DNA from 2 places in the Streptomyces sp. NPDC002958 genome. Region 2 is predicted to be linked to the other one. Evidence: riboswitches for the same ligand, from Rfam matches in the RefSeq annotation. Region 2 holds a riboswitch; the other holds the start of a gene.
The links. Region 2 has a riboswitch for glycine ahead of gcvP (aminomethyl-transferring glycine dehydrogenase). Riboswitches for the same ligand answer to the same signal wherever they lie in the genome.
Positions count from the first base shown of each region.

Region 1: it holds a riboswitch for glycine, as region 2 does, so the genes downstream of both, gcvT (glycine cleavage system aminomethyltransferase GcvT) here and gcvP (aminomethyl-transferring glycine dehydrogenase) in region 2, are expected to answer to the same signal.

Region 1 covers NZ_JBVHDS010000002.1:289,762-304,630, reverse strand. Annotated here, with positions in the region: gene glyA (serine hydroxymethyltransferase) at 1-940, opposite strand, end outside; gene gcvH (glycine cleavage system protein GcvH) at 961-1,338, opposite strand; gene gcvT (glycine cleavage system aminomethyltransferase GcvT) at 1,430-2,545, opposite strand; glycine riboswitch at 2,686-2,783, opposite strand; gene ACZ3IC_RS04795 (AAA family ATPase) at 2,940-3,617, shown strand; gene ACZ3IC_RS04790 (enhanced serine sensitivity protein SseB) at 3,724-4,491, shown strand; gene ACZ3IC_RS04785 (enhanced serine sensitivity protein SseB C-terminal domain-containing protein) at 4,674-5,456, shown strand; gene ACZ3IC_RS04780 (ABC transporter permease) at 5,906-6,910, shown strand; gene ACZ3IC_RS04775 (ABC transporter substrate-binding protein) at 7,006-8,781, shown strand; gene ACZ3IC_RS04770 (ABC transporter permease) at 8,926-9,927, shown strand; gene ACZ3IC_RS04765 (ABC transporter ATP-binding protein) at 9,924-11,024, shown strand; gene ACZ3IC_RS04760 (ABC transporter ATP-binding protein) at 11,060-12,292, shown strand; gene ACZ3IC_RS04755 (trimeric intracellular cation channel family protein) at 12,311-12,982, shown strand; gene ACZ3IC_RS04750 (thioesterase family protein) at 13,078-13,944, shown strand; gene ACZ3IC_RS04745 (cysteine desulfurase family protein) at 14,214-14,869, shown strand, end outside.
Region 2 covers NZ_JBVHDS010000028.1:3,760-18,628, reverse strand. Annotated here, with positions in the region: gene ACZ3IC_RS29665 (substrate-binding and VWA domain-containing protein) at 1-1,659, shown strand, start outside; gene ACZ3IC_RS29660 (glutamate-cysteine ligase family protein) at 1,712-3,217, opposite strand; gene ACZ3IC_RS29655 (hypothetical protein) at 3,697-4,290, shown strand; gene ACZ3IC_RS29650 (DUF5999 family protein) at 4,611-4,817, shown strand; gene gcvP (aminomethyl-transferring glycine dehydrogenase) at 4,906-7,791, opposite strand; glycine riboswitch at 7,986-8,082, opposite strand; gene ACZ3IC_RS29640 (PRC-barrel domain-containing protein) at 8,190-8,558, shown strand; gene ACZ3IC_RS29635 (DNA polymerase IV) at 8,483-9,949, opposite strand; gene ACZ3IC_RS29630 (MerR family transcriptional regulator) at 10,007-10,624, opposite strand; gene ACZ3IC_RS29625 (bifunctional nuclease family protein) at 10,793-11,266, opposite strand; gene ftsR (transcriptional regulator FtsR) at 11,321-12,064, opposite strand; gene ACZ3IC_RS29615 (FHA domain-containing protein) at 12,082-12,870, opposite strand; gene ACZ3IC_RS29610 (DUF881 domain-containing protein) at 13,061-13,849, opposite strand; gene ACZ3IC_RS29605 (small basic family protein) at 13,870-14,202, opposite strand; gene ACZ3IC_RS29600 (DUF881 domain-containing protein) at 14,199-14,869, opposite strand, start outside.

The DNA of each region.
Region 1 (14,869 bases), on a different contig from region 2:
CGGACAGCACGGAGACACCGACCTCGGTGACGTCCGGCTGGACCAGGCGCTCGGCGAGGATGCGGGCGCCGTCCAGGGTGCGCTGCTGGCGCTCCTTGAACTCCTCGGTCGCCGCGACCTTGAACGAGACCGCCTTGGCCGCGATCACGTGCTCCAGCGGACCACCCTGCTGGCCCGGGAAGACCGCGGAGTTGATCTTCTTGGCGAGTTCCTGCGTCGACAGGATGACGCCACCGCGCGGACCGCCGAGGGTCTTGTGCGTGGTGGTCGTGACGACATGGGCGTGCGGCACCGGGTTGGGGTGCAGACCCGCGGCCACCAGGCCGGCGAAGTGCGCCATGTCGACCATCAGGTACGCGCCGACCTCGTCCGCGATGCGGCGGAAGGCGGCGAAGTCCAGCTGACGGGGGTACGCGGACCAGCCGGCGACGATCAGCTTCGGCTTGGACTCCTTGGCCAGGCGCTCGACCTCGGCCATGTCCACGACACCGGTGTCGTCGACGTGGTACGGGACCACGTTGTAGAGCTTGCCGGAGAAGTTGATCTTCATGCCGTGGGTCAGGTGACCGCCGTGGGCCAGGTTCAGGCCCATGATCGTGTCGCCCGGCTTCAGCAGCGCGAACATCGCCGCGGCGTTGGCCTGCGCACCGGAGTGCGGCTGGACGTTCGCCGCCTCGGCGCCGAACAGCGCCTTGATGCGGTCGATGGCGATCTGCTCGACGACGTCGACGTGCTCACAGCCGCCGTAGTAGCGGCGGCCGGGGTAGCCCTCGGCGTACTTGTTGGTGAGGACGGAGCCCTGGGCCTCCATGACCGCGACCGGAGCGAAGTTCTCCGAGGCGATCATTTCGAGGGTGGACTGCTGACGGTGGAGCTCGGCGTCGACAGCGGCGGCGACGTCCGGGTCCAGCTCGTGGAGGGAGGAGTTGAGAAGCGACATCAGGTGGTCCCTTGGGGTCTTTAGTTGCCGGAGAACTCGGTGTACTCGTCGGCGGAGAGCAGGTCCTTCGGCTCTTCCGCCAGGCGTACCTTGAACAGCCAGCCGCCCTCGAAGGGAGCGGAGTTCACCAGCGACGGGTCGTCCACGACGTCCTGGTTCGCGGCGGTGACCTCGCCGGTCACCGGCGAGTACAGGTCGCTCACCGACTTGGTGGACTCCAGCTCACCGCAGGTCTCGCCCGCGGTCACCGTGTCACCGACCTCGGGGAGCTGCGCGTAGACGACATCGCCGAGCGCGTTGGCGGCGAACTCGGTGATACCGACCGTGGCCACACCGTCCTCGACGGCCGACAGCCACTCGTGCTCCTTGCTGTAACGCAGCTGCTGGGGGTTGCTCATGACCTGAATTCTCCTGTATGCGGGGGAGTGCTGGTGAACGGGGGTCTTACGTTGTGAGACGCGACTGCGTCACTTCCGAGGTGCGCGGACGTCACTTCTGGCGCTTGTAGAACGGCAGCGCCACGACCTCGTACGGCTCGTGGCTGCCCCGGATGTCCACTCCGACGCCCCCGGTGCCGGGCGTGGCGTGTGCGGCGTCCACGTACGCGATGGCGATCGGCTTGCCCAGAGTGGGCGACGGGGCACCCGAGGTGACCTCGCCGACGACCTGGCCCCCGGCGACAACGGGATAGCCGGCCCTCGGCACCCGGCGGCCCTCGGCGATCAGACCGACGAGCTTGCGGGGCGGGGCGGTCTCGGCGCGCTCGGCAGCGGCCTGGAGGGCCTTGCGGCCGACGAAGTCGCCCTCCTTCTCGAACTTCACGACCCGGCCCAGACCGGCGTCGAACGGAGTCAGCTCGGTGGTCAGCTCGTGCCCGTAGAGCGGCATGCCCGCCTCCAGGCGCAGCGTGTCACGGCAGGAGAGTCCGCACGGGATCAGGCCGCGGGAGGCGCCCGCCTCGGTCAGCGCCTTCCACAGGTGCTCGGCGTGCTCGGGGGCGACGAACAGCTCGAAGCCGTCCTCGCCGGTGTAGCCGGTACGGGCGATCAGCGCGGGCACACCGGCGACCGTGCCGGGCAGACCGGCGTAGTACTTCAGACCGTCCAGGTCGGCATCGGTGACGGAGGCCAGGATGGCGGGGGACTCGGGACCCTGGACGGCGAGCAGCGCGTACGCGTCACGGTCGTCGCGCACCTCGGCGTCGAAACCGTCGGCCCGCGCGGTCAGCGCGTCCAGCACGATCTGGGCGTTGCCCGCGTTGGCGACGACCATGTACTCGCTCTCGCCCAGCCGGTAGACGATCAGGTCGTCGAGGATGCCGCCGTCCTCGGCGCAGATCATCGTGTAGCGGGCGCGGCCCACGGCGACGGTGCCGATGTTGCCGACCAGTGCGAAGTTCAGGAAGGCCGCGGCCCCGGGACCGGTGACGGTGATCTCGCCCATGTGCGACAGGTCGAAGAGACCGGCCCTGGTGCGTACCGCGTTGTGCTCGTCGCGCTCGCTGGCGTACCGCAGGGGCATGTCCCAGCCCGCGAAGTCGGTCATGGTCGCGCCCAGCGAACGGTGCAGGGCATCGAGGGCGGTGAGGCGGGGGGCGGTGCTCATGGATGTGACTCCCAGGGCATGACGACGAGGACAATCCCTCCCCATCTGTCATCGGAACCTGAGAGGTTCGCCGAGAGCCCCTGAAGGGTACGGCTTGCACCTTGGGTGGAGCCGCAGAGCGGCCCACTTTTCAGATCTGCCTCATCCACGCGGTACGGGGCCTGAGAGATTCAAGGGAGGAACTTGCTCCTTCGGCGCCCGGCACATGCAGTGACCGGAACTCTCCCGCGCGGATTCAAACGGCCTTTATGCAGTTGGCCGGGTCATCATCGCACGCATCGCGTCCGAGTGGGGCCCCGGTCCCTCACGGGAATCAACGGCGTGGACGGTTGTGCAGCATTACCTTTTCTTTACACTTCATGGGCATACGTGGGTGACCGACAGGGGGAGAGCGATGACGTTGCAGCGGTACGCGACGACCGCGGGGGTCGCGCACGACGCGATGCCCGCACGGCCGGGGGTTCCGGCCGGCGAAACGCTCGGCACGCAGGCGCCCGTCGTACGGGATCTGCGGGAGCGGGCCGGGCGCAGCCCGCGCAGCCTGCGCTTCGCGGCGGGCGATGTGGTGGTCGTCTCCGGGCTGCCCGGCAGCGGCAAATCGACGCTCATCCGGCGGGCGGTGACGACGGTGCCCGCCATCGACTCCCAGGACACCCGGGACCGCTGGGCGCGACTTATGCCCCGTTTGCTCCCGTACTCCCTCTACCGTCCCGTCGTTCGCGTAGCCCACTACTGGGGGCTGCGGCGGGTGCTGCGCTCCGGCGAGTCCGTCGTCGTCCACGACTGCGGAACCCAGGCGTGGGTACGCGGCTGGCTGGCCCGTGACGCGCGGCGCCGGGGCCGCGCCCTCCACCTCGTCCTGCTCGATGTCACACCGCAGACGGCGCGGGAGGGTCAGCGGGAGCGCGGACGCGGTGTCTCCGGATATGCGTTCGCCCGGCACCGCAGGGCGGTGGGCAGGCTGTTGCGGAACGCCGAGACCGGCCTGCTGCCGCCCGGGTGCGCTTCGGTGGTGCTGCTGGACCGGGCGGCGGCGGGGAAGCTGGGCCGGATCACGTTCGCGGGCGTATAGGCGGGGGTGAGGGGCCGGAGGGCCGGTAGATGGGGGTGAGGGGCCGGAGGGCCGGGCGGCCGGACGTTAATCTTCTGCCGGAAGGCTCGGGCAAGAAGGGGAAGCAGTGGACATTCCGGCACAGGTCCAGTCCCATCCGCAGGGCGGATGGCCGGCCAATGAGCTCGAAGAAGTGCTGATGGCATCGGTGGGCAGCCCGGAGGCGGGCGGGCGGCTCGTCGAGGTGCTCGGCCGCAGCCACGTCTGGGTGCCCCTGCCCAATGGCGGCGGGCCCGACTCCCCCGACCTGGACCTGCCCACACTGGAGATCGAGGGTGCCGCTTACGTTCCCGTGTTCAGCTCCGAACAGCAGTTCCTCACCTGCGTCGGCACCCATATGTCCTACACCGTCGCGCCCGCCCGCGAGTTCGCCCGCGGCCTGCCACCGCAGCTCGGTATCGCGGTGAACCCGGGCGGTGCCGTCGGGGTGCCGCTGCCGCCGCCCGCCGTCGCCGAACTCTGCCGCGCCGGACGCACCCCGCTGGACGGGCCGGTCACCGGAGGCAGGGTCCGGCTGTACGAACCGGCCTGGCAGGAGGAGCCCATCGACTTCCTCTCCGCGGCGGCCGGCGAATTCGAGGAGAGCGGTGTCGTGCTCACCGCCCGCCGGGCGCTGGCCAGCATCGAGGGGGGCGAGCCCGTCCTCTTCATCGGCGTCGAGGTCTCCACCTGGGAGGGCGCCGGGCGCAATGCCCCGATGGACGCCCTCGGCCGGGCGCTCGGCCGGGTCGCGGTGCCCTGGCCGGTCAATCTGGTCCTGCTCGACGTGGCACAGGACCCGGTCGGCGACTGGATGCGGGAGAAGGTCCGGCCGTTCTACCGGCGCGCGGGCTAGTAGGGCCCGGCACGGAGCCCGCGGACCGCTTCGGAGCGGATCAACGCGTTGAACCAAGGCGTCAAGTCGGTGTCAGGATCGGCGCATAAGCTGGTTTGATGGCTGGTGCCACGGCACCATGCCGCACCCGTGTGCCCGGGCGCGGCGGCCGACACAGTGGATCGAAGAGGGGCGGGGACCAGGTGAGTGCGTCAGGCACCGCGGCGGCCGGGCAGGTCGAGCACATGCTGCGCCAAGTGACGCCCGGGCGCTACGACGCGTACGAGGCGCTGCTGCAGGCCCTCGCCAACGGCCGGATCTGGATGCTCCTCTGGCACGGTCAGGCGGGCTCGCCCGATGCCCAGTACGGGAACGTGGAGATCGACGGCCTCGGCTACGCCCCCTGTGTGACCTCCGCCCAGGAGCTCTCGGCCAGTGGCTGGAACCGTGCCCATGAACTGGTCACCGGCCGCGACATCGCCCGCGCCCTCTTCCCGGACCGCTGGGGCATCTGGCTCAACCCGCACGCCCCGGGCGGCGGCGTGGGCATTCCCTGGCTGGACCTGCGCCGGATCGCCACCGGCCTCGACCGGATGCCCGCGGGCCCGCTCCGGCTCACCGAGCCGGCCATCGAGACCCCGCAGTTCTACGCCCTGCTCACGCAGAACGCCCATCACACGCCCGCGATCCGCTCGCTGCGCCGTGCCTGGGTGCAGCCCGCGCTCGGGGTTCCGTATCTCGCCATCGGTCTCGATCTCTACGACACGAGTCAGACCTCGGTCGACGCGGTGCGCGCGATGATGCAGCAGTCGATCGGCGCGGTACCGGAGGGACTGCCCGTCTCCACCGTCGCGATGTCGGACGAGTACGACCCGGTCGCGATGTGGCTGCGTGCCAACGCCCGCCCGTTCTACGACCGCGAGGCCCACGCGCCGGCGGCCCCGGTGGCGGGCTACGGCTACCCGCCGCCGCAGAACACGTACTGACCCTGCCGGCAACGGGGGCTGTACGTCCACGGCGCCCGGAATGTCGCCGATTGTTCTCAACTCCCGTAATGCAGCCGCGCGTTCGTTTTGCCGCGACGCGAAATCCGCGCCTCGCCCAAGTCTTCTTCGTGGCCCCTGACTCCTCATGTCCGAGATCTCCGCGCTGGGGCGTCTGGTGATGAATGCGAAGCGAATCTGTATCTGTGCCCTCTTTCCGCCTCAACTGACCTGTGTTCGACGGGCGTTCATGTCCGTTCGGATAACGGAACGCCCCTGCGCGCATCACGGTTAGGCATCCATTCGCCTGTCGGTATGGCTAGCTGTCGCGACGGCAATGAAGACTCCCGCAGCAAGGGCGTCTTGCCGCCTCTGCGTACGACTGACTGATCGTGCCGCCACAGCGGCCAGTTCGGCCCGGCCACCGCCGGTTGAGAGGGGTCCTTGCCACGATGACGGCACCACTGCACGAGCCGACCAAGGAAGCGGACCCGATCGCGACCGGCGGTCCCGCAGTCGACTCCGGGGTGAAGAAGGTCGAGGGACGGTCTCTCAAGCAGATCGCCTGGAACCGCCTGAAGCAGGACAAGGTCGCGCTGACGGGCGGTATCACCGTGCTCGTCCTGGTCGTGGTGGCGGTCTTCGCGCCGCTGATCGTGAACCTGCTGGGACACCCGCCGAACGAATTCCACCAGGAGATGCTCGACCCGCTCACCAATCTCCCCAAGGGCGACCTCGGCGGCGTGAGCGGCGACTACCTCTTCGGTGTCGAGCCCAACAAGGGGCGCGACATCTTCAGCCGGATCGTCTACGGCGCCCGGATCTCGCTGCTCGTGGCGTTCTTGGCGGCCCTGGTCGCCGTGGCGCTCGGCACGCTCTTCGGGATCGTCGCCGGATACTTCGGCGGCTGGGTGGACGCGGTGATCAGCCGGGTCATGGACGTACTGCTGTCCTTCCCGCAGCTCCTCTTCATCATCTCCCTCGTCTCGGTCCTCCCCGACGATCTGCTCGGGCTCACCGGCAGCGGGGTGCGCATCGCCGTACTCGTCGCCGTCATCGGCTTCTTCGGATGGCCGTACGTGGGACGCATCGTCCGGGGCCAGACGCTCTCGCTGCGCGAACGCGAGTACGTGGAGGCGGCGCGCAGTCTCGGCGGCGGGCGGGGGCACATCCTCTTCCGTGAGCTACTGCCGAACCTGGTGGCGCCGATCACCGTCTACGCGACGCTCATGATCCCCACCAACATCCTCACCGAAGCGGCCCTCAGCTTCCTCGGCGCCGGTGTCCGGCCGCCCACGGCCTCCTGGGGAGGAATGCTGCGGGACGCCCTGGAGACGTACGAGCACGACCCGATGTTCATGGTCTTCCCCGGCGTGACGATCTTCATCACCGTACTGGCCTTCAACCTCTTCGGGGACGGGCTGCGCGACGCCTTGGATCCCAAGGGGACCCGATAACCCACGACTTGCCCCTGCCGCACTGTCAGGTGGCTTTGCCCATGGTTCTCCGGCAAGCAATGGCCTGGGACCGCGATCTCGGAGGTTGCGAGAAAATGTCCACAGTTACCTCGAAACGACGGCTCACCGCTGGTGTGGCCTTCGTGGTCGCGGCGCTGGTGACCACCACGGCGTGCGGCGGCGGCGACGGCGACGGCGGCGGCGACAGCAAGGCGAAGGGTGCCGGCTTCAACGCGGCGTTCAACAAGGTCGCCAACCCGTCCACCAAAAAGGGTGGAACGCTGAAGATGGTCGGCAAGCAGGACCTCGACTCCGCCGACCCCCAGCGTGCCTACTACGGCATGGCCTGGGACTTCATGCGTTTCTACACCCGCCAGCTGGTCACGTACGACACCAAGCCGGGCGCCGCCTCCACCAAGCTGGTCGGCGACCTCGCCACCGGCCCCGGTGAGATCACGGACGGCGGCAAGACGTACACGTACAAGCTGCGGGACGGGCTCACCTGGGAGGACGGCTCCAAGCTGACCTCCAAGGACGTCAAGTACGGCATCGAGCGCATCTGGGCGACGGACACCATCACCGGTGGCCCGCAGTACCTGAAGCAGACGCTGGACCCCAAGGGCGAGTACGAGGGCCCCTACAAGGACAAGTCCGCGGACAAGCTCGGTCTGAAGGCGATCGAGACGCCCGACGACAACACCATCATCTTCAGGCTGCCCAAGCCCAACGGTGACTTCGAGCAGTTCCTCGCCATGCCGTCCGGCTCGCCCGTGAAGGCGGACAAGGACACCGGCACGAAGTACACCCAGCGCCCGTTCTCCGCCGGCCCGTACAAGTTCGAGTCGTACAAGCCGGGCAAGAGCATCGTGCTCGTCCGCAACGACAAGTGGCAGAAGTCCTCGGACCCGGTGCGCGCCGCGCTGCCGGACAAGGTCACCGTGACGATCTCCGCCAACCTGGAGGAGAACGACAAGAAGCTGATGGAGGGCGACTACGACGTCGACCTCAACGGCACCGGCATGACCCAGTCCGGCCGTGTCACCGCCGTTTCGGACCACAAGGACAGCGTCGACAACATGCTGACGTCCTTCGTCCGCTACGTCGCGCTCGTCCACACGACCAAGCCGCTGGACAACGTCCACTGCCGCAAGGCCGTCTTCTACGCCACGGACTTCGCCAGCCTTCAGCAGACCCGCGGTGGCGAGATCGCCGGTGGCGAGATCGCCAACAGCACGCTTCCGACCTCCATCAAGGGCCACAGCGACTACGACCCGTACGGTGTTCTCGCCCGCAAGGGCAAGCCGGACGCGGCCAAGGCCAAGGAAGAGCTGAAGGCGTGCGGTCAGCCGAACGGCTTCTCCACCAAGCTCACCGCGCGTAACAACAACCCGGGCGAGGTCGACGTCGCCGAGGCGATGCAGGAGCAGCTCGGCAAGGTCGGCATCAAGATCGAGGTCGACCCGATCGACGGTGCCGAGGCGTCCAGCATCACCGGTTCGCCGTCCGTCGTGAAGAAGCGCGGCTACGGCATGACGATGAGCGGCTGGGGCCCGGACTTCCCGTCCGGCCAGGGCTTCGGCCAGCCGCTGTGGGACAGCCGGTTCCTGGCCGAGACCGGTAACTACAACGAGTCGCAGATCAACGACCCGAAGATCGACAAGCTCTTCGACGACGCGATCGCGGAGACCGACCCGGTCAAGGCCGGCGAGATCTACAAGGAGCTCGACAAGCGGATCCTCGACCAGGCCGACTGGATGCCCTTCATCTACGAGAAGAACATCACCTGGCGCGGCGACCGACTGACCAACGTCTACATGTCCGACGCCTACAGCGGCCGTTACGACTACGTCTCGCTCGGCGTCGTCAAGTAGTCGCTGTAGTCAACAGCATTTGCAGTCAACCCGGTTGACTGCCCCACCGCCGCCGAAACCCGCCAGTCCGAAGGGCAGGTGATGGCCGGGGCGGTGGCCGGGAGCCCCCACAAGGGGTTCCCGGCCACCGCCGGGCCGCGCACAGTGCTTGCTTATCTCATCCGGCGCCTGTTCGCCGTAGTCATCATGGTGCTCGTCGTACTGCTCGCGACGTTCACCATCTTCTTCATGCTGCCCAAGTGGGCGGGTCAGGACGTCGCCGTCCTCTTCGCCGGCAAGGCCACAGGTGCCGAGCAGCTCCAGGGCATCCGGATCAAACTGGGTCTCGACGACCCCCTTCTCGTCCAGTTCTGGGACTTCGTCAAGGGCATCCCGATGGGGCGCGACTACGCGAACGGTGACGACGTCACCCACTGCGCCGCACCCTGCTTCGGATACTCCTTCCGCACGGAGGTACCGGTCTGGACCACGCTCAAGGACGCCCTGCCCGTCACCGGTGCGCTCGCCGCCGGTGCCTGCGTCCTGTGGCTCCTCGGCGGTGTCGCCACCGGTGTGGTGTCCGCGCTGCGGCGCGGCAGCATCTGGGACCGTGCCGCGATGACCACCGCCCTCGCCGGCGTCTCCCTGCCGATCTTCTTCACCGGCATGGTCGCGATGGGCCTGTTCGTGCACAACTTCGGCTGGGTGCACATCGCCGACAACCTCTCCACGGACGACAGCATCGGCACCTGGTTCCAGACGCTGATCCTGCCGTGGATCGTGCTCGCCTTCCTGAACGCCGCGATGTATGCCCGGCTCACCAGAGCCACCATGCTCGAGGTGCTCGGCGAGGACTACATCCGTACCGCCCGCTCCAAGGGTCTGGGCGAGGGCACCGTCATCACCCGGCACGCCCTGCGTTCCGCGATGACGCCGATCCTCACCGTCTTCGGCCTCGACATCGGCGTGCTCCTCGGTGGCGCCGTCCTCACCGAGTCCACGTTCAACCTCCCGGGGCTCGGGCTCGCGGCGGTCCAGGCCATCAGCAGCAAGGACCTGCCCGTGATCCTCGGCGTCACCCTGTTCGCGGCTCTCGCGATCGCCGTCGCCAACCTCGTCGTCGACATTCTGTACGCCGTCATCGACCCGCGAGTGAGGCTGGGATGACCGAACTGCACAAGAGCGGTGCCGCGCTGGGCGAACCCTCCCCGGCCGGCTCGCCCGCTCCCACCGCCTTCCTCGAAGTGCGCGACCTCAGGGTGCACTTCCCGACGGACGACGGTCTGGTCAAGTCCGTCGACGGGCTCAACTTCCAGCTGGAGAAGGGCAAGACCCTCGGCATCGTCGGCGAGTCCGGCTCCGGCAAGTCCGTCACCTCGCTGGGCATCATGGGCCTGCACACCGCGGGACAGTACGGAAAGCGCAAGGCACAGGTCACCGGGGAGATCTGGCTGGACGGCAAGGAACTGCTGTCCGCGGACCCCGACGAGGTGCGTAAGCTGCGCGGCCGCGACATGGCCATGATCTTCCAGGACCCGCTGTCCGCGCTGCACCCGTACTACACGATCGGCAAGCAGATCGTGGAGGCGTACCGGGTCCATCACGACGTGGACAGGAAGACCGCCCGCAGGCGCGCGATCGAGATGCTCGACCGGGTCGGCATCCCGCAGCCCGACAAGCGCGTCGACAGCTACCCGCACGAGTTCTCCGGCGGGATGCGCCAGCGCGCGATGATCGCCATGTCGCTGGTCAACAACCCCGAGCTGCTGATCGCCGACGAGCCGACGACCGCGCTGGACGTGACCGTCCAGGCACAGATCCTCGACCTGATCCGGGATCTGCAGAAGGAGTTCGGGTCCGCGGTCATCATCATCACCCACGACCTGGGCGTCGTGGCCGAGCTCGCCGACGACCTCCTGGTGATGTACGGCGGGCGCTGCGTCGAGCGCGGACCGGCCGAGAAGGTGTTCTACGAGCCCCGGCACCCCTACACCTGGGGCCTGCTGGGCTCGATGCCGCGCCTCGACCGCGACCAGACCGACCGGCTCATCCCGGTCAAGGGTTCCCCGCCGTCGCTCATCAACATCCCTTCGGGCTGCGCCTTCAACCCGCGCTGCCCGTACGCGGATGTACCCAAGGACGACGTCACCCGCACCGTACGGCCCGAGCTGCAGGAGGTCGGCAGCCGGCACTGGGCGGCCTGCCACATGTCGCAGGAGCAGCGGGAGCGTATCTGGACCGAAGAGATTGCGCCCAAGCTGTGAGCGAGGACAAGGCCGTGACGAGCGAGGACAAGGGCGTGGACGTTCCGGCACAGAGGTCTGCCGGGAGCGGCGCACCGGTCAAGGACGCCGCCTCCCGCGAGGTGCTGCTCAAGGTGACCGGGCTGCAGAAGCACTTCCCCATCAAGAAGGGGCTGTTGCAGCGCAGCGCCGGTGCCGTGAAGGCTGTCGACGGGATCGACTTCGAGGTGCGCTCGGGCGAGACCCTGGGCGTCGTCGGGGAGTCCGGCTGCGGAAAGTCGACGATGGGCCGGCTGATCACCCGGCTGCTCGAACCCACCGCGGGCAACATCGAGTTCGAGGGGAGGGACATCACCCACCTCGGCGTCGGCGCCATGCGCCCGATGCGCCGCGACATGCAGATGATCTTCCAGGACCCGTACTCCTCGCTGAACCCCCGGCACACGATCGGCACGATCGTGGGCGCCCCCTTCAAACTGCAGGGCGTCACGCCCGAGGGCGGCGCCAAGAAGGAGGTCCAGCGACTCCTGGAGGTCGTGGGTCTCAACCCCGAGCACTACAACCGCTATCCGCACGAGTTCTCCGGCGGTCAGCGCCAACGCATCGGGATTGCCCGCGCGCTCGCGCTCAACCCCAAGCTGGTCGTGGCGGACGAGCCGGTGTCGGCGCTGGACGTCTCGATCCAGGCGCAGGTCGTGAACCTGCTCGACGATCTGCAGGCTGAGCTGGGCCTCACGTATGTGATCATCGCCCATGACCTCTCGGTCGTCCGGCACGTCTCGGACCGGATCGCGGTGATGTACCTCGGCAAGATCGTGGAGCTGGCGGACCGCGAGTCGCTGTACAAGGCGCCGATGCACCCGTACACTAAGGCGCTGCTCTCCGCGGTTCCGATCCCGGACCCGAAGCGCCGTTCGGCCAAGAGCGAGCGCATTCTGCTGAAGGGCGACGTGCCGTCGCCGATCTCGCCGCCCAGCGGGTGCCGCTTCCACACCCGGTGCTGGAAGGCCACGGAGATCTGCAAGACGCAGGAGCCGCCGATGGTCGCGCTGAAGACCGGGCACCAGGTGGCCTGCCACCACCCGGAGAACGCGCCCGACCAGGCGCCCGGCGAGACGGTGACGGCGGCGGCGCGCGAGGCGATCGAGGTCGTCACGGTGCGGAATCCGGAGACGGGCGAGGTGCGCAAGCCGGAGGCTGCCGAGGTGCGCAAGCCGGAGACGGGCGAGACCGCTTCCGACGACGGCACCGCATCGTCCGATACGCCGGAGGACAGCCCGAAGGAGTAGTACCGGCACAATTACCCGGTGCTCAACGAACTGTTCACGCCCTCCGTCCAGCATGCGCTCGACATCGCCGGAATCTTCGTCTTCGCGATCTCCGGCGCACTGCTCGCCGTACGCAAGAACTTCGATGTCTTCGGCATCGCGGTACTCGCCGAGGTGACCGCGCTGGGCGGGGGGCTGTTCCGTGACATCGTCATCGGGGCGGTCCCGCCCGCCGCGTTCACGGATCTCGGCTACCTCACCACCCCGCTCCTTGCCGCCGGCCTGGTGTTCTTCCTGCATCCGCACGTCGAACGGATCCAGGTGGGTGTCAATGTCTTCGATGCGGCCGGCCTCGGGCTGTTCTGTGTCACGGGCACGGTCAAGGCGTACGAATACGGCCTCGGTCTCACCGCGTCGGCGACCCTGGGGCTGGCCACCGCGGTCGGCGGCGGTGTGCTGCGCGACGTACTGGCCAACGAGGTGCCTTCGCTGCTGCGCTGGGACCGCGACCTGTACGCGGTGCCCGCGATGGTCGGCGCCACCATGATCGCGCTGTGCCTCCGCTTCGACGTGCTCAACGCGTTCACCAGCGGCACCGCGGTGATCGTGGCCTTCGTGCTGCGGCTGCTGGCGATGCGCTACCACTGGCGGGCCCCACGCGCCTACAACAGGCGGTCGGCTACTGCCGAGGAGGGCCCCGCGGCCACCTGACAGGGGCTTCGCGGCGGGGCCGACGCCACGCGCCGGCATCTTCCGGCCACAAAAAAGCTACCGCTCAGTAATACAATCGGTGTACGGTGCATCGCATGGCACAGGCAGCAGAGCAGGCGACGCGGACCGCGCAGGCAACCATCGGGAACAGCGAGTTCGACTGCGACACCGCCGTCACTCGACGCGAAGAAGGCGTCTACGACGCCGAGCTCTCCGCCGGATGGACGATCATCCACGCGGTCAACGGCGGCTATCTGCTGGCCATGATCGGCCGCGCACTCGGCGAGGCCCTGCCGCACCCGGACCCCTTCTCGGTCTCCGCGCACTACCTCACCGCGTCCGTCCCGGGCCCCGCGGTGATCCGCACCCAGACGGTCCGCACCGGCCGCACCCTCTCCACCGGCCAGGCCTCCCTCTTCCAGTACGCGGAGGACGGCACCGAGGTCGAACGCATCCGGGTCATCGCCACCTACGGTGATCTGGACGCGCTGTCCGACGAGGTCCGCACCTCGGCGAAGCCGCCCGCCATCCCGCCGCCGGCACACTGCCTCGGCCCGAGCGACGGCCCGGCCCCGATCCCCGGCAGCTCCGCCATCACCGAGCGGCTCGACATCAGGCTCGACCCGGCGACGATCGGCTGGGCCGTCGGCGCACCCTCCGGCAAGGGCGAGATGCGCGGCTGGTTCGGCCTCGCGGACGGCCGCGACGCCGACCCGCTCTCGCTGCTGCTCACCGTCGACGCCCTGCCGCCCACTTCCTTCGAGCTGGGCCTCAAGGGCTGGACGCCGACCATCGAACTCACCACCCACATCCGCTGCCGCCCCGCCCCCGGCCCGCTGCGCGTCTCCATCACCACCCGCAACCTCGCGGGCGGCTTCCTGGAGGAGGACGCGGATGTCTGGGACAGCGCGGACCGCTTGGTGGCCCAGTCCCGCCAACTCGCGCGGGCGCCGCGCGCATAGCCGCACGGGAGCGGGGAGCGGGGCGCGGGGGGCGGGGGAGCGGAGGGCGGAGGGCGGAGGGCCACATACGTGCGTCCCGCACCGGCGCTCTCTGCCGGGCGCCGTCTCCGACAGGATCGGGCTTTGGATCGGGGTGGGCGACGGCCCGTGCCTGACCGGATCGGGCTTCGGATCGGGGCGGGCGACCGGGCGCCCTGCCCGGTGCGCGGGGCCGGGCCGCGATGCGCCCGCCATACGCCCCGCCGCGGGCTCGTAGAATCGATCCCACCATGGCTTACCTCGACCACGCCGCGACCACGCCGATGCTTCCGGAGGCGATCGCGGCGATGACCGCCCAGCTCGCCGTCACCGGTAACGCGTCCTCACTGCACGCCGCCGGGCGCCGGGCCCGCCGTACCGTCGAGGAGTCGAGAGAGACCCTCGCCGACGCCCTCGGCGCACGCCCCAGCGAGGTGGTCTTCACCTCCGGAGGCACCGAGGCCGACAATCTCGCGGTGAAGGGCCTGTACTGGGCCCGCCGCGCTGCCGCCCCCCACCGCACCCGGGTGCTGGCCAGCCCGGTCGAGCACCACGCGGTGCTGGACGCCGTCGACTGGCTCGCCGAGCACGAGGGCGCGAACGTCGAATACCTCCCCGTCGACCCGCACGGACGCATCCACCCGGACGCACTGCGCGAGGCGATCCTCCGTAACCCCGACGATGTCGCGTTGGTCACCGTGATGTGGGCCAACAACGAGATCGGCACGATCATGCCGGTACGTGAACTGGTGGCTGTGGCCCGCGAGTTCGACGTACCGATGCATGCCGACGCGGTGCAGGCCTTCGGACAGCTGGAAGTCGACTTCGCCCGGTCCGGGCTGGCAGCGATGACGGTCAGCGCGCACAAGATCGGCGGACCGGTCGGCATCGGCGCGCTGCTGCTCGG
Region 2 (14,869 bases):
GCGCAGGGCGGCCTGCTGTCGTTCTCGAAGTCCTCCTGCGAGGAGTCCGCCCTACGTCTTTCCATGGTGGCCTCACCCGACATCGCCCCCGCCGTGCGCGCCGTCGCCGACAAGGCGCGCGAGGACGATCTGAGGTCCGACGGCCGCTGTCTGTACGTACGGGTGGTCGCCCGTGACTCCTACAAGGTCGCCCGTGCTCTCTCCGCCGGCACCGGCAGCCCGGACTACCAGATCTGGCTGCCCGACTCCGACCTCTGGCTCGACCGGGCCAAGGGCTCCGGTGACGGCGTCCCCATCACACCGGGCGATTCCGTCGCCTCCTCCCCAGTCACCCTGGCCATGGTGCCGTCGGCGGCCAGGAAGCTCGGCTGGCCGAAAAAGAAGTACTCCTGGACCGAGTTGACGGCCGCGGCCATGGACGTTGGCAAGGTGCGCCTCGGCGCCGCCGATCCGGCACGCAGTGCCACCGGCCTCCTCGCGCTCTCCAGCATCGGCGCGTCCTCCGACAAGCAGGGTGGCGACAGCGACACCAGGGTCGCGGCGACGGCCAAACTGCTCGCCCAGCGCGTGTCGGACGGCGACACCCAGGTACTGGAAACACTGGCGCAGAGCGATTCGGGTGCCGAACAGGGCGATCCGGAGCGCAACCAGGCGGTGCTCGTCTCCGAGCAGGCAGCGTTCGCCCACAACACGGAGTCGACCGGCGGCGGAAGGCTCGACCTCTTCTACCCCAGGGACGGCACCCCGCTGCTCAACTATCCGTACACGCTGGTCGACGAGACCAGGATGAGCACTTCCGAGGGCCGGGCGGCGCTGCGCTTCATGACGCTGCTGAACGAGCCGGGTGCGCAAGCCACCCTGAGGAAGCACGGGTTCAGGAACGTCGACGGAGCGGCCGGGGAGTCGGTGGCCGCGTCGGCGGGCGGCAGGAAGCCTCAGCCGTACGCCACCGCGGCCGCCGCGGCACCGTCCGCCGAGGCGCTCCAGGAGACCCTCGGCTTGTGGACAATCACCGTGCAGAGCGCGCGGCTGACGACGGTCGTCGATGCCTCGGGTTCGATGGCCACGATCGTGCCGGGGCGCAACCAGTCCCGGATGGACGTCACCAAGGCGTCCCTGATCCAGGCCCTCGACCAGTTCACCCCGAACGACGAGATCGGACTCTGGGAGTTCGCCACCACGCTCGACGGCGACAAGGACTACCGCAGGCTGGTGCCGACCCGCCGGCTCGGCGACCCGGCGAAGGGTGGCGGCACCCACCGCGAGAGGCTCACCGCGGCCTTCTCCGCCCTGCAACCGGTGCCGGGCGGCGCCACCGGTCTGTACGACACCACTCTGGCCGCGTACAAGGAAGCCCAGGCGACGTATGTGAAGGGCAAGTTCAACGCTGTGTTGATCCTCACCGACGGGTCGAACCAGGACAACTTCTCCATCTCCCGCAGCGCGCTGATCGCGGAACTGAAGCGGATCGCCGACCCGGAACGCCCGGTGCCGCTCCTCGCCATCGCGGTCGGCCCCGAAGCCGACCGCGATGAGGTGAACGAGATAGCGAAGGTGACCGGCGGCGGGGGGTACCAGCTCACCGACCCGGCCGACATCGAGGCCGTGATTCTGCAGGCTGTCATGACGGCCGGGCAGGGCAGCCACGCCTCTCAGTAGCGCTCCGCGCAGTCGGGAACGGCGGCTGGCGCCTGCTGACGCCGCGACGGGGTCACGGCGCGGGGACACCCGTCGGCCAGCTGTGCACAGGTTCGCCGCTGTGCATCAGTTCGGCGTACCGGCGGGTGGTCACGGCCAGTGCCGCATGCCGTTCGAACCCGGCCTCCCGTGCCCGGTGGTAGGTGTCCGCCTGCCAGGACGCCCCGTTCACCCGCCTTCTGCAACGCTCCTCGATGACCCCGAGGTAGCGGTCGCGGTCCGTGGGCTCGATGTTCCAGGCATCGAGCCCCGCAGCGGCCAGCGGCAGCAGTTCGTCCCGTACGAGCTTGACGGCCGGCACCCGGGTCAGCCCACCCGAACGCCCTGGACGGGGCCAGATCAGTTCCGCGTCGATGCCGTGGCGGCAGGCGGTGTCAAAGTTCTCGGCCGCTGCGGCGAATGGAAGCCTGGTCCACACCGGACGGGATTCCTCGGCAAGCGCCCGCACGAGCCCGTAGTAGAGCGCGGCATTGGCGATCACATCGGTGACAGTGGGGCCGGCGGGCAGAACCCGGTTCTCCACCCGCAGATGGGGTACGCCGTCGGCCAGCCCGTACACGGGCCGGTTCCAGCGGTAGATCGTACCGTTGTGGAGCACGAGCTCCTGAAGTTGCGGCACCCCGCCCTCGTCGAGCACCCGCAGCGGGTCCTCCTCGTCACAGATCGGCAGCAGTGGGGGGAAATAGCGCAGATTCTCCTCGAAGAGCTCATACGCCGAATCGACCCACCGCTCGCCGAACCAGGTCCGGGGCCGCACCCCCTGGTTCTGGAGTTCGGGCGGTCTGGTGTCCGTGGCCTGCTGGAAGAGCGGCGGCCGCGATTCCCGCCACAGCTCCCTGCCGAACAGGAAGGGGGAGTTGGCACCGAGCGCGATCTGGACCCCGGCGACGGCCTGGGCCGCGTTCCATACGGCCGCGAAGCGCGCCGGTGTCACCTGCAGATGCAGCTGAACGGATGTGCAGGCGGCCTCCGGGGTGATCGAGGAGGAGGTGGAGACCAATCGCTCCACGCCTTGGATGTCGAGGAAGAAATCCTCGCCCCGCGCGGCCACCATCTGATCGTTCAACAGTGTGTAGCGGTCCGCCTCCGAGAGGTTCGCCGCAACGAGGTCTCTGCGGCCCAGGGTGGGCAGAATTCCGATCATCATGATCCCGGCATCGACCTCGCTCGCCTTCCGATGGGCATATCCGAGGCCGGTCCTGAGCTCTTCGGCCAGCTGATCAAAAACGCGTCCGTCCAGATGGTGCGGGACTATGTTCACCTCCAAATTGAACATCCCGAGTTCGGTCTGGAAATCACGGCTCGCGATGCGCGGGAGCACCTCCCCATTCATCATCTTCGGCATGCCGTCGGAGCCTGCCAGATTCAGCTCGATCTCCATGCCCATGAGGTTGCGGGGGCGGTCGAACCTCCGCTCTGCCAGGAGCCTCTCCAGCCCCTCCAGGCACTGGTGGAGCTTCCTCCGGCACCTCTGCCGATCGGACAGGTCAAAGGCGCCCGCCACGACCTTTTCCCCCATCGAAGCATCCCTCCCTCGAGTGGGCGGCCCGCGGCCCAGGCCGCTCGCGTCACGATCGATAATGCCCAGGCCCGGTGATCCATAACGCCCTCGTGAACGCCGCACGCAGTAATCTGAGGTTCGTCCGGGGCACATTCCATCGGCATGATGCAGTACGCAGTTTCCCCCGTCCGGTGCGTAGTGAAAACGCCGACGCGTTTCGGCCGACCGCACCCAGGGAAAAATCCCTGGCGGTGACTGCGCCGCTGACGACGAATCAGCAGAATCTCCGCATAATAAAGTCTTGATACCACCTTGTCGGCAATAGCTGTGACGGCTAGTGGAATCACTGCGTGAACACGTGTCGTATAAACTTTGCGGACGAGGCAGAGAGTTGACGCACCGGCCCGGTCACCGGCCCCCTCTGGCCCCGCACGCCGACAGCGCCGTCTGCACCCGCCCACGCATCACCGTGTCTCCGAAGTGAGAGGCGACCCACTATGCCGCTGCATGTTCCCCCGGCTCCCGCGCCCGCTCTGCGCAGTGTTCTCGCGGCACTCGGTTCACCCACCGCAGTCCGCGAGGCCCGCACGCCCGCCCTCCGATCCGCTCAGGGACCACTGAGCCCCGAACTCCCGCTCCCTGTCCATGTACTGGACCGGATCGGTCCGAGCGGGCTGGCACCCGCCACCCGGCTTGCCGCGTGGCGGTTCGTGATCCGCAGCTCGGAGCAGGCCGTCGCCGCGGCGGACACCATGCTCACTCCGGACGGCTGGGCCTTCTCACACTTCTTCGAGGGCCCGTACATCGCCTCGACCGAACTCGCCCTGCGCCAGGCCGAGACGGTGACACCGCACTACCAGCCACGGCTGCTGTCCATCCCGGAGCTCTACATGCTGGCGCTGTGGCTGCACGGCGACACCGAGGTCGACGCCTCCGGCGGGACACTCGCCCCTGCCGATCTCCTGGTACCGCTGGCTCCCGCACCTCCGGGAATCGCGGCGCATCGCCCGCACCGGGTCGCCGATCTGCTTCGCGTGATGACGCTGCGCATCACCCCGGGCCCCGGCCCCCTGCTCGGATCACCGGCCTGACCACGGCCGCACCCCATCCCACAGCGCTGTGCCCCGCCACCATCTCCGGTGCCGGGGCACAGTGCTGTGGGGCGCGCATCCCGCCCATCCGGACTAGCCCGGTTGGACCACCCCGAACCACCCGAAGTGACAGTGCAGTTGCGGTGAACCGTCCGGGCGGGTGACGCGTCATCGGGGTAAGGAGAAGTGCTGCTGCGAAATCCCTGCGGATTGACGCCCGTAGGGCAACACTGGGACCGGACCGATCGATACGGGGGGCGGCCATGAACACCTCATCGAGCCGCAGGACATTCACTACAACGCAGCGAAAGAACCCATCCATGTGCCAGCACCAGCCACCATGTCCGACCGCCGACTCAGCCGACCGGGAAGCCGCCCGCCTGACGGCACACCACCCGGAACAGGGCTGGAGCCTGCTGTGCAACGGCGTCCTGCTCTTCGAGGACACCGGTGAGCTGCTTCCGGACGGGCAGATCATCGCCCCGCACCGGCCCCTGGGGACCGGCCGGGTGATGAACGCCGCCTGACCCCGGCCGGGTATGAACCGGGGCCGGCCCGGAGAATTCTCCGCACCGGCCCCGACACATGTCCGCGTCACGCCCTACCGCTCATGCCTCAGTTGTCGTACGCGTCCAGCGGCGGGCAGGAGCAGACAAGGTTACGGTCACCGAAGGCACCGTCGATCCGGCGCACCGGCGGCCAGTACTTGTCGGCGGCCGAGACTCCGGCCGGGAAGACCGCCACCTCACGGCTGTAGCCGTGCTTCCACTCCCCGCCCAGCATCGCCGCGGTGTGCGGAGCGTTGCTCAGCGGGTTGTCGTCCGCGCTCCACTCGCCGGAGCCCACCTTCTCGACCTCGCCACGAATGGCGATCATCGTGTCGCAGAAGCGGTCGAGCTCCGCGAGGTTCTCGCTCTCGGTCGGCTCGATCATCAGCGTCCCGGCGACCGGGAACGACATGGTCGGCGAGTGGAAGCCGTAGTCGATCAGACGCTTGGCGATGTCGTCGACGCTGACGCCGGTGGCCTTGGAGATCGGCCGCAGATCCACGATGCACTCGTGCGCGACCAGCCCGGCCGGGCCGTTGTACAGGATCGGGTAGTGCGGTTCGAGGCGCTTGGCGATGTAGTTGGCGGAGAGTACGGCGACCTGCGTCGCGCGCTTCAGGCCCTCCCCACCCATCAGGCGTACGTATGCCCAGGAGATGGGGAGAATGCCGGCCGAGCCCCACGGAGCAGCCGAGATCGGTCCGACACCCGTCTCGGGGCCCGCTGCGGGCTGCAGCGGGTGGTTCGGCAGGTACGGTGCGAGGTGCGCGCGCACTCCGACCGGACCGACGCCGGGGCCGCCGCCGCCGTGCGGGATGCAGAAGGTCTTGTGCAGGTTCAGGTGCGAGACGTCGCCGCCGAACCGGCCCGGCTTGGCGAGACCGACCAAAGCGTTGAGGTTGGCGCCGTCGACGTACACCTGACCGCCGGCGTCGTGCACCTCGGCGCAGATGTCGGCGACGTGCTCCTCGAACACACCGTGCGTCGACGGGTACGTGATCATGAGCACGGCGAGCTCGTCGCGGTACTTCTCGATCTTGGCGCGGAGGTCCTCGATATCGACCTCGCCGTCGTCAGCGGTCTTCACCACGACGACCTTCATGCCGGCCATCACGGCGCTGGCGGCGTTGGTGCCGTGAGCGGAGGACGGGATGAGGCAGATGGTCCGCCGGTCGTCGCCGTTGGCCCGGTGGTACGCCCGTACGGCCAGGAGGCCGGCGAACTCGCCCTGCGATCCGGCGTTCGGCTGGATCGAGACCGCGTCGTACCCGGTGACCTCGGCGAGGCGCTCCTCCAGCTCACGGATGAGGGTGAGGAAGCCCTGTGCCTGCTCGGCCGGCGCGAAGGGGTGCAGTGCGCCGAACTCGGGCCAGGTGATCGACTCCATCTCGGTGGTCGCGTTCAACTTCATGGTGCAGGAGCCGAGCGGAATCATGCCGCGGTCCAGGGCGTAGTCCCGGTCGGCGAGCTTGCGCAGGTAGCGCAGCATCGCGGTCTCGGAACGGTGCTGGTGGAAGACCGGGTGGCTGAGGATCTCGTCGGTGCGCAGGAGCCCCTCGGGAAGCGCGTCGGCAGCTGCGGCGTCCAGTGCCTCGATGTCCCCGTCGGCGCCGAAAGCGGCCCAGACAGCGGTGATCTGCGTACGCGTGGTGGTCTCGTCGCAGGCGAAGGAGACCAGGTCGGCGTCGACCTGCCGCAGGTTGACGCCGCGCTCGCGGGCGCCGGCCACGACATCGGCTGCCTTCCCCGGGACACGCACGGTGAGGGTGTCGAAGTAGGCGCCGGTCACGATGTCGACGCCAAAGGCGCGCAGGCCCTCGGCCAGGATCGTCGCGTAGCGGTGGGTGCGCTGGGCGATCGTCCGCAGCCCGTCCGGGCCGTGGTAGACGGCGTACATCCCGGCCATGACGGCGAGCAGTACCTGAGCGGTACAGATGTTGCTGGTGGCCTTCTCGCGGCGGATGTGCTGCTCACGGGTCTGCAGGGCCAGCCGGTAGGCCTTGTTGCCGTCCGCGTCGACGGAGACGCCGACGAGGCGGCCGGGCAGGCTGCGGGCGAACTTCTCGCGTACGGCCATGAAGCCGGCGTGCGGTCCGCCGAAGCCCATCGGTACACCGAAACGCTGCGTGGTGCCGACCGCGATGTCCGCGCCCAGGTCGCCCGGTGAGGTGAGCAGGGTCAGGGCCAGCAGGTCGGCGGCGACAGTGACGATCGCACCGAGCTCGTGGGCCTGCTCGATGACGGGCCGGATGTTCCGAACCGCTCCGGAGGCGCCGGGGTACTGCACCAGGACACCGAAGACACCGCGCTCGGCGATCTCTGCCGGGATGCCGTCGGAGAGGTCGGCGACGACGACCTCGACGCCGGTCGGCTCGGCACGGGTCTCTATGACGGCGATCGTCTGCGGCAAGGCATCGGCGTCGACCAGGAAGACACCGTTCTTGACCTTGCCGACGCGCCGCGAGAGCGCCATGGCCTCGGCGGCCGCGGTGCCCTCGTCGAGCAGGGAGGCGCCGGAGGTGGGCAGCCCGGTCAGCTCGGCGACCATCGTCTGGAAGTTGAGGAGCGCCTCCAGGCGGCCCTGCGAGATCTCCGGCTGGTACGGCGTGTAGGCCGTGTACCAGGCGGGGTTCTCCATGACGTTGCGGAGGATCACCGGCGGGGTGAAGGTGCCGTAGTAGCCGAGCCCGATCATCGGGGCCAGCACCTGGTTGCGGTCGGCGAGGGCGCGCAGCTCGGCGAGGACCTCTGCCTCGGTGCGGGCGGCAGGCAGCTGGAGTGCCTCCGCGCTCTTGATGACGTCGGGCACCGCAGCCGCGGTCAGCTCGTCCAGCGAGCCGTAACCGACCTGGGCGAGCATCTTCGACTGCGCCTCGGCATCGGGCCCGATATGGCGCTGCTCGAAGGGAATGCCCTGCTCCAGCTGGGAGAGCGGGGTGCGACGGGGGGTCATGGTGGAGGCCTCCTGGTCTGTCACGACCTGCGAGGGGCACCACGGCGCGGGTGCCCGAACGGCCTCCCCCTCTGTCATCTCGACCTGAGAGCTTCACCGGCGCGCCCTGCGGCGTACCGGCTTTCACCGTCGGTGAGGAAGGGAACCGTGCCGGCACTCGGCCGCACGGAACCCGCCCTGCTTTCCAGAGTGACCTCGTCCGTGCGGTACGGGGGCCTGAGAGATTCCGGGGAGGATTTGCTCCTTCGGCGCCTTCGGATTCGCTCCGGAGGACTCTCCCGCACGGGGTCAGCAGCCATGACCAGACTACCAGCGGGGTTCCCTGCGGAATTCTCGAGTGGCCAACCCCCCGGATCTGCACTTTTGTAGTGGAGTAGCCGCGACCAGTGGGAGGGACCGTGCAGAGCGACATCGATCCGCGCCGCCTGATCGGCCGCAAGGCATTCGACCGCAAGGGCACCAAGATCGGAACCGTGGACGAGGTGTACCTCGACGACGCGACCGGTGTGCCCGAGTGGGCGGCAGTACGCACCGGACTCTTCAGCCGGGACGCTTTCGTCCCGCTGGAACCCAGCGAATTCGTGGAGGATTCGCTCCGCATCCCCTTCGACCGTGCGCTGATCAAGGACGCACCCGACTTCGGTGTCGGCCGCCATCTCTCACCGGAACAGGAGCTCCAGCTCTACCGGCACTACGGTCTGGACTCCCCGCCCGCGGAGACCGGCCCGGACAGGGACTTCGGCAACCTGACCGGCCAGGACGAGTAGTCCACCGGGTTCCGCACCAGCGGCAGCGGATCGGCCGACTGCAGCTCCGGATCGTCGATCCGGAACGTACGCACCCGGCCGGGCGCCGACTCGGGTTCCTCGAACCGCACCGTGACTCGACCGATACCGCTACCTTGCACCCAGCCATGGCCGTATGTGTCGTGGCGTACGTCGTGTCCGGCGGGCCAGCGCCGTGCGGCGAGCTGCTCGGCGGTCTCCCGCGGCTCCTCGTGCGCACCGCCCACCGGCTCGCCCCCGTTGTCCCCCGCCTTCGCTTCTTCCTCCTCCTCGGTCGATTCCCCGGACGCGGCCTGCTCACCGGCAGCCTGGGCGAAGAGGTCCTCCTGCGTATAGTCGGCAAGCCCCGTGACGCCCACGCCCAGGAGCCGTACGCCTCCGGTGGTGTCCACGGACTCCAGGAGCCGTGCGGCGGCCTCCCGGACCACTGTGGGGTCGTCCGTGGGCCCACGCAGCGTCTCGGACCTCGTGAGCGTGGAGAAGTCGTACCGCCGCACTTTCAGCACCACCGTCCGCCCGGACCGCCCCGCGCCCCGCAGCCGCTGGACGCATCGGTCGGCCAGCCGCTCCACCTCCGTCCTGACCCGCACCCGGTCGTGCAGGTCCGCGTCGAAGGTGTCCTCGACCGACACCGATTTCGCGTCCCTCTCGGCGACCACCGGCCGGTCGTCGTACCCGAACGCCATGCGGTGGAGCGAGCCGCCGTGCGCCTTCCCCAGCAGGCGTACGAGCTCCGCCTCACCTGCCTCGACCAGGTCATTGACCGTCGTCATCCCGGCGCGGCGCAGATGGTCCGCCGTCGCGGGCCCGACGCCGGGGAGGATCCGTACCGACATGGGCGCGAGCAGCTCCCGTTCCGTGCCCGGCTCGATGAGCAGCAGCCCGTTCGGTTTCGCCTCCTCCGAGGCTATCTTGGCCAGCATCTTGGAACCGGCCAGCCCGACCGAGCCGGTGAGTCCGGTGACCGCCTTGATGGCTGTGCGCAGCTGCTCACCGATCTCCAGCGCGGAAGCCGTGTCATCTGCCGTCCCACCGGCTTCGAGGTCCACAAAGGCCTCGTCCAGGCTGAGCGGCTCCACCAGCGGGGAAAGCCGCCCGAGCAGCTCCATCACCTGGTCGCTGACCGTCCGGTACAGCAGGAAGCGGGGCACCAGATAGGCCGCGTTGGGAGCCAGCCGCCGCGCCTGCGCCATGGGCATCGCCGAGTGCACCCCGAAGCGCCGTGCCTCGTACGACGCGGTGGCGACGACTCCACGCGGCCCGAGCCCGCCCACCACGACCGGCTTGCCGCGCAGACTGGGCTTCGCCGCCTGCTCGGCAGAGGCGTAGAAGGCATCCATGTCCAGATGCAGGATGGTGGGCGCGGCTCTCACATCAACCGATGCTGCCTTACGGCACTGACAATCGCCGCGCCCGATTCCCCGGCCGGGTCAGCCGGCGCGGTTGCGCCGCCGCGCGAGCTCATCAGTGGGGTTGTTCCCGATCAGTGTCTCGCCGGTGTCCACCCGCTCACCGTGCAGCTGTGACAGCGCGGCGTCGACGTCCTGCCACACCACACCCACGGCGATACCGAAGATCCCCTGGCCGCCCTGGAGGAGATCGACGACCTCGTCGGGCGAGGAGCACTCGTAGACCGTCGCCCCATCACTCATCAGCGTCATCCGCTCAAGATCCTGGAATCCGCGTGCCCGCAGATGCTGGACCGTGGTACGGATGTTCTGCAGGGCGACGCCCGTGTCCAGGAAGCGCTTCACAATCTTCAGCAGGACGACGTCCCGGAAGCTGTAGAGCCGCTGTGTGCCCGAACCGTACGCCGGACGCACGCTCGGCTCGACCAGCCCCGTGCGCGCCCAGTAGTCGAGCTGCCGATAGGTGATGCCCGCAGCCGCGCAAGCTGTCGGCCCGCGATAGCCGATGTCGCTGGCCGATGCCACGCCGCCCCCCGCCACCGCCGCCGGCTGAACCGGTTGCCTGATGGTGTGGCCGGCTGTACTCCCCTGCTGCGAATACGGCCCACCCGCTGCCATACCGTCGCCGCTGCTTCTCACGCCGACCTCCGTCCTTGACCTGCCATCTCGAAGGTAGGCAGTCGCTCGGGGTGCGTCAACGATCGCCACACTCGGCACGCCGAGTGATAATCACCCTGAGGGTGGTTTCCCGTGTCTCGCGAACGGGAAAGGCTTGTCGGATGCGCTGACGGCGACCCCGTCGAACGGTCACTGACTGTTGGTACCGAAGTCCTCCGGTGAGATCTGGTCGAGGAACTCGCGGAACTTCTCCACCTCGTCCTCCTGCTCGTCCGGGATGGCGATACCGGCGTCGTCGAGCACCCCGTCACTGCCGTAGATCGGCGTTCCGGTGCGCAGCGCGAGCGCTATGGCGTCGGACGGCCGCGCACTCACCTCGACCCCGCTGGCAAAGACCAGCTCCGCGTAGAAGACCCCTTCCCGCAGGTCCGTGATACGGACCTCGGTGAGCTCCTGGCCGACGGCCTCGAGCACATCCTTGAAGAGATCATGGGTCAGCGGCCTGGCCGGAGCCATGCCCTGCTGGGCAAAGGCGATCGCGGTCGCCTCACCAGGACCGATCCAAATAGGGAGGTACCGGTCGCCTCCCACTTCACGCAGGAGCACGATCGGTTGGTTGGAGGGCATTTCCACCCGGACACCCACAACGTCGAGCTCGTTCACACAGCAACCCTAGGACGTGCTCGGCAGGTTTGGGTAGTCGGGCACTGACGTGAGTCAGTGGAGCCGAACCCTCAGAGCGGTTTGCACAAGGGCCGAATGAAGCCGTACGGACAGCTCCGCAAGCTCCCTCGCGGTGGCCTCCGCATGTGCTCTGGTCTGCGGATTCCGGTGCCTGCGCATCGGGGCGACAACCTGCTCGATGAGTCCCGCCTCGCGGTCCGCGGCCGCCCGCATGGCGCGCAGATGACGCGGCTCCAGACCGAATCGACCCAGATCCGCCACAAGCTTGGCCACCGTGACCATCTCGGCGTCGTAACCGCCCTCGGCGGTGGGAGCGACCAGGCCGTACGACTCCCACTCATCCAGGTCGTTCTCGGCAACCTCGGCGGCCGCGAGCAGCTCGGCACGCCCGATACGGGCCGCGGTGGCCCGTCCGGACTCCGCGTCCCAGCCGCCGTCGGTCAGATCCCGCGGGCCGCCCGCGGACGGCAGGGCCGACTGTTCGCCACGGGCGAGGGCGTCGAGATGCTCTCGGATGACCTTCAGCGGGAGATAGTGGTCCCGCTGCATGCGCAACACCTGAGCCAGCCGCTCCACGTCGGCCCCACGGAACTTGCGATAGCCGGAGGGGGTCCGCTGCGGCTCGACGAGCCCTTCGGCCTCCAGGAAGCGAATCTTGGAGATCGTGACTTCGGGAAACTCGTCCCGCAATTGCAGGAGCACCGTGCCGATGCTCATCGGGCGGTCGTCGGCGGGGGCGGTGCCGTGACCGGCACCGCCCGTCGGTGTTCTCAGCATGGACCTTCCCTGACGGGTCAGATGCCCCGCTGGCTCGCGTAGAAGACCAGCCGGTACTTGCCGATCTGCACTTCGTCGCCGTTGGACAGGGCAACGGAGTCGATGCGCTCACGGTTCACGTAGGTGCCGTTCAGGCTGCCCACGTCCCCAACCGTGAAGCTGCCGTCGGGACTCCTGCGGAACTCCACATGCCGCCGCGACACCGTCACGTCGTCGAGGAAGATGTCGCTCTGCGGGTGGCGGCCGGCCGTGGTCAGCTCACCGTCCAGCAGGAAGCGGCTGCCGGAGTTCGGACCACGTCGCACCACCAGGAGCGCCGAGCCGAGCGGAAGAGCATCGACAGCTGCCTGTGCCTCCGGCGAGAGGGACGGCAAGGGCGTCTGCCCGGTGGCCTCCGCCTCGTACGCCTCGAGACCGGAGATGGAGATGGTCGAGGTCGTCTCCGAGGCACGCTCGGGAACTCCACCCCTCAGCGGCGCGCCGCAGTTGGAGCAGAATCGACTGGCCTCGGCGTTGCGATGCCCGCACCTCGTACAGACCGGCATGGATGAACCCTCCTGCCTCGGAGTAAACCCTCCACCCGTACTTGAGGTTGACGGTTCTCCGAAACCTATGCGGTCGGCACCGGCAGGGTCAACAGACGACGCGCCGGAAGCGCCCGAATTATCACTGCCCGAACCAGACACCTGATCGCGGAAGAGCGGGCGCTCCGAGCCCTGCTCATCTGCCTGGCCATGGCGCGGTGCGCGATGGCGGGCAGCCTCATCGCGAGCGCTCTTGCCGAACAACTTCCCAAACAACTTCACGGGCGATTCCCCTTGACCGAAATAGACCCGCCCGTGGGGCAGGACGAACCCTGAACGAACACACCTGCCGACCCGGACATGTTCACAACGTCCGTATCCACTCGACAGTTTCCACCACGCACCACCATTACGATGCGGCGACCCCCCGCAACCTCCTGCCCGTGACCCTCGACCCCTCTGTGCGGCGGCCTCACGAGGATGACGACCGAGCGTAGCCAGGCCGCTTCGCCGGTCGCAAGACGTTGACGACGATGTCGTCGGCCTGCGCCACATGCACGGTGGCCTGCTCCTTCTCCAGTGTCTGCACCACACCGCCAGGAATATTCAGCGCCGGCTCCAGGTCCTGGGGCTTGCCGATCACCTTGAACACATACGGCGCGGTGATCTTACGGTCGTCAACCTTGACGTTGCCGCCGTCACCGGAGAAGTACGTATTGGCCACCACCCTCACCCCGTTGACCTCGATCGCCTCGGCGCCCGCCGCACGCAGCTCCTGGAGCGCGTCGAGCAGCATGTCCGCCTTCACCCCGTTTCCCGGGTCATTGATGGTGAGCGTGATCCCGGGCCCGTGTGCCGCCACGGTACCCGCGAGAATACCGAGTTGCCGTTCCTTCTCCACCGTCTGCTTACGAGCCTCCTCAGCCTGATCGGAGCTGTTCTCCAGCTCAGTGCGCTGAGCGTCGAGGCGCTGCTTCTCGTCCTCCAGACGCTGTGTGCGGTCGTCCAGCTCATCGAGAATGCGGACCAGGTCCTCCTGGCGGGCACCCCGCAGTGCGCTGTTGTCACTGTTCGAGCGAACCTGAATGGCCAGCCCGAGACCGAGGCCGAACAGCAGCATTGCGACAACGAGTTGGGCCCGCGTCACCCGTGGCGGCCACAACCCGGCGATCAGCCGCTGACGCCCAGTCAGTTCCTTGGCGGCCCCGGCCGACTGCTCGCCGGTGCGCTCCTTGTCGCTGGGAAGTTCTTCATTGCTCATCAGCTCGTTGCTCATCGGCCTCAGGCCCGGAAGACGTGCCGACGGATGGCCGCGGCATTGGAGAAGATCCGGATGCCGAGCACGACCACCACACCGGTGGAGAGCTGCGCTCCGACGCCCAGCTTGTCGCCCAGGAACACGATCAGTGCAGCCACCACGACGTTCGACAGGAACGACACCACGAACACCTTGTCGACAAAGATTCCGTCGAGCATGGCCCGCAGACCCCCGAAGACCGCGTCGAGGGCAGCCACGACGGCGATCGGAAGGTAGGGCTCGACCACCGCCGGCACCTCGGGCCGGACCAACAGTCCGACCACGACTCCCACGACGAGGCCCAGTACGGCGATCACGATGTGCCCTTCCCTGTGTCTGCCGCACCACTGCCGGTGTCTGCGGCCTTATGAGGCTCTGCTGTTCGTACGATCAGGCTCGGCGCCACCGGAAGGCTCACCCGCTCCTGGACGGAGATACTCGTCCGGATGTCGAAGGTGTCCTTGAGCGCCTGCAGATACTGGCCGTCAGCGCTGTCCTGGAATGCGGTGCTGAGCGGCTTCCCGTCCCCCACCGCAAGCACCGTGTACGGCGGCACGAGCGGTCTGTTGTCGACCAGTATGGCGTCGCCGGCCGCGCGGATCGCCGACAGGGCCGTCAGACGCTGCCCGTTGATCGCGATGGCTTCTGCACCGGACTGCCACAGGCCGTTGACAACCCGCTGCAGGTCCCGGTCTCGCACCCGCCCCGTGTCGGCGAATCCGGCGGTCTCCCTCGGCCCGCCACCGCCCTGGTCGGAGTCCCTTGCATCGTCGACGACGAGTTTCACACCGGGGCCCTCCACCGGCGTCGCACCGGCGAGGAGGGCCACCAGCTCCCCCTGGTCCCCGCCGTGCTTCTCCAACGCCTTGCGCTGCCGCCTGCCCACATCGTCCCGGAGCTTGTCGACCTGCGACTCAAGGGTGTCGGCCGCCGCCGTCTCCCCGTCGATACGGTCGATCAGTTCCTCGCGCTCCTTGGCGAGGA